2 regions of the Aliivibrio sp. SR45-2 genome follow, and region 2 is predicted to be linked to the other one. Evidence: riboswitches for the same ligand, from Rfam matches in the RefSeq annotation. Region 2 holds a riboswitch; the other holds the start of a gene.

Region 1 (3,390 bases), on a different contig from region 2:
GCCGGTTCAAATACAGCTTGAAATGGGGAGTTTTTATCGATGAGGGGCAAACTATAACGAGACACAAAGAACTCCTAAAAGCATATATGAAGCGCCATGATCGCGATTAAACAGAAAAATAGCAATAAAAAACCGGCAATCAAAGCCGGTTTTTTAAGAGTTAAAAAAAGAGAGGATTAAGCGGTTACGCGACCCTTCTTTGAAATTACCATCATTGCGCCACAAACAAGAACAAAGGCAACGGTTGATGCTAAAAATGACATCCATACAGAGTTAGTAAAGCCAAGTGCTATATAACCAACCGCTGAAACACCAGCAATAGATAACGCATAAGGTAATTGTGTCGATACATGGTCTATATGGCAACAACGAGCCCCTGTTGAAGACAAGATTGTTGTATCAGAGATAGGGGAACAGTGATCACCAAACACAGAGCCAGCTAACACAGCACCTAGCATTGGTAAAATGAGTGCGATATCTGTTGCACCAGCCATGTCTCCTGCGATAGGAAGCATAATGCCAAATGTGCCCCATGACGTACCTGTACTAAATGCCATCAAACCTGACAATAAGAACAAAATAACTGGGATCCAATGAATACCAATACTGCCTTGAGCTAAGCTAGACAAATATGAACCGGTTTGCATATCACCGATAACAGAACCAATTGTCCACGCAAAGAATAGAATGAGTATTGCGCCAAACATTGACTTAGCACCAATCCACATTGTGATTGCGATGTCTTTCATTTCTATATCTTGGCGGAAAACCGTAATTAATGCAGACGCTAAACCAAGTAAAGCACCGTAACATAATGAGGTTCCAACATCGGTATTCTCAAAGGTACCCAGAATATTGAATTCTTTACCATCAGCGATTAACGCTTGAGCACCGGTATAAACCATGAAGAAAATAGTCGCGACAATTAGTACGATAATTGGAAAGATTAAATCAGAAACTTTACCAGTATCACTTTCTGTGATGTTTAGCTCTTCATTTAAATCTTTCGATTCTTTATCAACCGCTTGATCATCAAAGCCATTACCACGATTAGCTTCATTTTCATGATCTCGCATAGGACCAATATCTAATTGGAACCAAACAACGGCAAATACCATTAATAATGCAAATACCGCATAGAAGTTCATAGGAATGAGACGAACATAAGCGCCCAGTGCTGAATATTCAGTCACTCCATGAGAAACTAAAATACCACCAATAATAGTAATAATGTATGCACCCCAGCTAGACGCTGGCATTAGTACACACATAGGAGCGGCTGTTGAATCTAAAATATAAGCTAATTTAGCACGTGATACATAAAAACGGTCAGTTACAGGGCGGGATATTGAACCAACGGCTAAGCTATTAAAATAATCATCAACAAAAATAAACACACCTAAGCAAGCTGCCAATAATTTTGCTCCACGTTTACTTTTAATACGTGTTTGTGCCCATTCAGCAAAAGCGCGTGTTCCGCCTGATAGGGTTAGAAGTGCTGTTGTCATTCCTAATAAGATTAAAAAAGCAACAATACTCATATTCCAGCTATTTATTGCTCCGTCAGCAATAAATACGCCTTTAACTGAATTAAAGACATACGCGCTTGTGCCAGAAATTGAATAACTTGATAATAAGATAGCGCCTAGAACGATACCCACACCGAGAGATAATAAAACTCGACGCGTAATGATAGCTAAACCCAGTGCAACTAATGGGGGCAATATTGAAATTGGAGAATTGGAAAAATCGGCTAAATTCATGATCTACAACAACCAGTTTGGTTGGAGATCTACTGTAGATACGGTATATACCGTTATAAGGAAGTGAATGTAATAAAACCATTCCCCCACAGTAGCGCTCCATAGTTAAAAAATAAAATTGACTATGGCAGTGTTATTCCTTTTCGAAATAACCCCAGCTAACCTGTTTGATAACAGTACTAACTTCGGCATTGACTCCTTTCAATTGCAGTCATCGGTTATCAACCTCGAACAATTTACTTTTAGGCAATGCGCCTCTACCCGTTTAGGTGGAGTTATTGTACGGATTGAATACAACTTTGCAATACTATTCTGAGAATTTTAACATTAAAAACCACCCCTCGATAGAATGAGATACTTTAAAATTAACATTTAATTATCTCACAACAGAGAAAGATCACTTTTAATATTATTATCATTAATAATTAATTATTTCCTTATCCCATAGTTTGATATATTATTTAATGGTTATATAAAAATTACATTATCAAATTAATATGGAATCAAACATGTCTGATACTATTAAAACATTACTGAACCTACGTAGCCTACGCGCGTTATCTCGTGAAATGACATTAGAGCAACTAGAAGAAGCACTTGAAAAGCTTCAAGCAGTTGTTGCTGAGCGTCAAGAAACAGAAGCTGAAGATCGCGCTCTACTTGCTGAAAAACAAGCGAAGCTTGAAGAATTCCGTCAAATGATGATTGAGAGCGGTATCGCTCCTGAAGATCTACTAGACACAATGTCTTCTACTACAGTTAAAACAAAGCAGAAACGTGCTCCACGTCCAGCTAAGTACAAATTCTTAGACCACGCTGGCGAAGAAAAAACATGGACAGGCCAAGGCCGTACTCCATCAGCACTTCAAGTACACCTTGATTCTGGTAAATCATTAGAAGAGTTCGCTATCTAAATTGTTCTTATAGAACAATGTGATTTCGATAAAAAAGCCATTCAAATGAATGGCTTTTTTTTATTCTAAATATCTATTATTTAGAATACGTATGCTATACCAACATTACCCGTAGAGCTGGTTGTGTGCTCTATCATCGGACTTTGCTCTAAATTCCCTTCAAGATTCACATATCGTAAGCCCCCCGTCACTCTTATATTTGAGGTTACGTGGAAATAAGTCGATAATCCAATAAAAAATTGGCCATCCCAATCAGCATCAAACTCTTCAATACCGCTTCTCTGGGCTTCTTCAGCTGATACCCCATAAAGGTGATTGTTTAACCGTTGACTATTATATGAATAACCAAAAGATGGGGTTACGGCCCATCCTTTGCCTCTAATCGGTAAACGCCATGCTGCTTCTGCATATAATCCATTATGCGCTCTACCAACATCAGTTCCTCCGGTGAACTCAATGATCCCTATATGAGTAATCATTTGATAGCTAACCCCACCTAGCACCGTACTTTTTCGTTCATCTAATTGCTGCATCTCTGTATTTTTAGAATCTTCTGGTTGAAATGTTCGAGGATCATATACAAAACGAAAGATAATATTTTGAGGTGAGCCAATAGGATATAAACGATAACCACCACTGAATCCACGCAAAAATATATGCTCTCCCTCATAACCAATCATTGGTATTACCGTTGTATTTGATGGTGTTTCTTT
Region 2 (3,390 bases):
TATTTATAATACGTCAGATAACGCTTTTAAACAAAGAGACACGTTTTCTTTACGTGCCGCATACCCCATCAATCCAATGCGCCAAGCTTTACCCGCTAAATCCCCTAATCCTGCGCCAATTTCTAAATTATATTCTTCTAATAATACTTTTCGAACTAAAGCATCATTAGTACCATCAGGAATATAGACCGCATTTAGCTGTGGTAATCGGTATTTCTCATCAACAATAAATGAAACACCTAAACTTTCTAGTCCACGCTTAAGTTCTTGGTGAAAATAATCATGTCTCTTCCATGCATTCTCTAGCCCCTCATTTTTAAGCATTAATAATGATTCATGCAATGCATATAGACTGTTTACTGGTGCGGTATGATGATAGCTTCTTTTGCCTTCTCCACTCCAGTAGCCCAATACAAGGCTTTGGTCTAAAAACCAACTTTGTACCGGTTCTTTTCTTGACTTCATTTTCTCAACCGCTTTATTTGAAAACGTCACCGGAGAAAGACCAGGTATACAAGATAAGCATTTTTGAGATCCTGAATAAACCGCATCTAATAACCATTCATCTACGAATAAAGGAACCCCACCCAACGATGTTACTGCGTCTACAATAGTTAAACAGTTGTATTTCAGTGCCAATTCAGAGATAGACTTCGCATCACTTAATACACCTGTTGATGTCTCTGCGTGCACAAATGCGATAACATTAATCTCAGGATCTTTAATCAATGCTTCTTCTACTTTTGCTAACGATACAGGAGTTCCCCATTCATCATCAATAACGATCGCAATTCCACCGCAACGCTCTACATTCTGTCGCATTCGCTCACCAAAAACACCATTACGGCAAACAAGTACTTTTTCGCCTCTCTCTACAAGATTAACAAAACACGTTTCCATTCCTGCACTGCCTGGTGCTGACACCGCGATAGTAAATTCATTTTTTGTTTGAAATGCGTATTTTAATAGCTCTTTTACTTCATCCATCATTTTAATAAACAATGGGTCTAAATGACCAATAGTAGGGCGACTCAATGCTTGTAATACCTGGGGAGAAACATCAGATGGACCAGGTCCCATAAGGGTTCTTTGTGGTGGAATAAAACTTTGCATGACTCGCTCCTTGAATAGTAAGTGTTCAAATAATAAACATAAAAATAATTAAACTCAATTAGACAAACTAATTAGAGTGACTTAACTGCCTAAAACAACACTAAATAGTTAAATTTTACTTAGAAGGTAAGAAAGACAAAAAAAACGTTACTATCAATTGACATTTGATTCATAAAAAAGCACATTAATGAAACGTATTTCGTACTTTTAGAAATATAAAGAAGAGGAGCATTACCTAGGTAGCTTAATTTGTGGAGCCCAAACTCCAAAACAAATAAGTGAGGGAGAGTTATGCCGAGATAAACTACCCTTGGGAGTCGTTTATCGATCGTATTGGCTGAATCCTTACGATTGTCACTTAAATATTAAGTGAAGAGCTTCTAGCAATAACCTTTTATATTGCTGTCGTTTCTTCATATTTATTTCCACATTGGATGTAGTCGGGAGACAGGATAGTGAACCCTATAAATGTTGCTAAATTTGGTGGCACTAGCGTTGCTAATTTTGAAGCAATGAGCCGTAGTGCCCATGTAATAGAACAAAACAAAAATACTCACTTAGTTGTTATTAGCGCCTGCTCAGGGGTCACAAACCTGTTAGTTGAATTAGCTAACGGTGTTGAAAATACTCAACGGAAAAAAAATATTCTTAATGAATTAAAAGATATTCACTTCTCTGTATTAGATCAATTAGCTGATCCTGTTTATCCAGAACAAGCTATTCTTGAAATCTTAGATGATATAGAAAAAGCCGCTGATTCAGCCTCATTCCAAATAAGTGATAAATTAACCGATCACCTTGTTTCTTGCGGTGAGCTAATGTCTACTCACCTATTTACTCAATTGTTAATTGAGCGAGGCAATTCAGCCGTTCGTTTTGATATAAGAACCGTTCTTCGTACTGACTCAACATTTGGTAAAGGCGAACCTCAATTAGACTATATTTCTCATCTAGCTCAAGAAAAACTAGCTCCTTTATGCCAAAAACACATCGTAGTTACTCAAGGATTTATTGGTGCGGATTGTGACGGAAATACAACAACATTAGGCAGAGGCGGTAGTGATTATAGTGCAGCCTTGATCGCAGAATCAGTAAGAGCTTGCGGTTTAGAAATTTGGACTGATGTCCCTGGCATTTATACGACAGATCCTCGCATTGCTCCCAAAGCTTCCCCTATTCCAGAAATCAGCTTTAGTGAAGCATCAGAAATGGCAAACTATGGTGCGAAAATTCTACATCCTTCAACTTTACTTCCTGCATTGCGTCATCAAATCCCAGTGTTTGTTGGCTCATCTAAAGAGCCAGAAAAAGGCGGTACATGGATCAAACAAAAGGTAAATAGCTCTCCATTATTTCGAGCATTAACATTACGTTGCAATCAAACCATGGTGACGTTACATAGCCCAAGTATGTTCCATGCTTATGGATTTTTAGCTGAAGTATTTAAAATTTTAGCTAAATACCAAATATCGGTAGATTTAATTACCACATCAGAAGTCAGTGTTGCATTAACTTTAGATCAAACGAACACTAACGGTAAAGCTCCTGAACTACCGTTAGAGGCACAAAGAGAGCTCGAAGAACTTTGCACTGTAGAAGTTGAAAATAATCTATGCTTAGTCGCTTTAATTGGTAATAAGATGAGTAACTCTAAAGGCTCTGCAAAGCAAGTTTTTGGTACATTAGAAGAATTTAATTTACGTATGATTTGTTACGGTGCTAGCCCGCATAATTTATGCTTTTTATTAAGTGACGCTGAAGCAAAAAAAGCAGTTGAAGTACTTCATAAAGAACTCTTCGAATAAATATTAACGTAATAAAAATGCCCATTAACATTCGCTAACGGGCATTTATTTTAAGTCATAATTAAGGTTTAATTTAAGTTAGGTCCTAACCATTTCTCTGCTTCTAACATATCCCAGCCTTTTCGTTCAGCGTAACTTTCAGCTTGATCTTTCTGTATTTGTGCAATAGCAAAATAACGAGAATCAGGATGAGAAAAATACATTCCAGATACTGAAGCGCCAGGCCACATTGCATAGCTCGATGTTAATGACATGCCAATTGATTCTTCAATCTTCATTAATTCCCAAAGAGCCCCTTTTTCAGTATGTTCAGGACATGCAGGATATCCAGGAGCAGGCCTAATGCCTTGGTATTTTTCTCGGATCAACTCATCATTAGACAGGTTTTCGTCCGTAGCATAACCCCAAATTTCTTTACGTACTTTTTCATGTAAATATTCAGCAAAACCTTCCGCTAAACGATCAGCAATAG

Evidence for each region. Region 2 has a riboswitch for lysine ahead of lysC (lysine-sensitive aspartokinase 3). Riboswitches for the same ligand answer to the same signal wherever they lie in the genome.
Region 1: linked by a shared signal. The riboswitch ahead of AACV33_RS12685 (Na+/H+ antiporter NhaC family protein) and the one ahead of lysC (lysine-sensitive aspartokinase 3) in region 2 are both predicted to bind lysine.

Annotation. Positions count from the first base shown of each region.
Region 1 covers NZ_CAWPRC010000161.1:85,880-89,269, forward strand. The annotation lists gene AACV33_RS12680 (nucleotidyltransferase domain-containing protein) at 1-65, opposite strand, end outside; gene AACV33_RS12685 (Na+/H+ antiporter NhaC family protein) at 177-1,763, opposite strand; lysine riboswitch at 1,848-2,031, opposite strand; gene AACV33_RS12690 (H-NS family histone-like protein) at 2,273-2,677, shown strand; gene AACV33_RS12695 (MipA/OmpV family protein) at 2,758-3,390, opposite strand, start outside.
Region 2 covers NZ_CAWPRC010000189.1:5,869-9,258, forward strand. The annotation lists gene AACV33_RS18040 (pyridoxal-phosphate-dependent aminotransferase family protein) at 4-1,113, opposite strand; lysine riboswitch at 1,327-1,501, shown strand; gene lysC (lysine-sensitive aspartokinase 3) at 1,569-2,918, shown strand; gene metH (methionine synthase) at 2,987-3,390, opposite strand, start outside.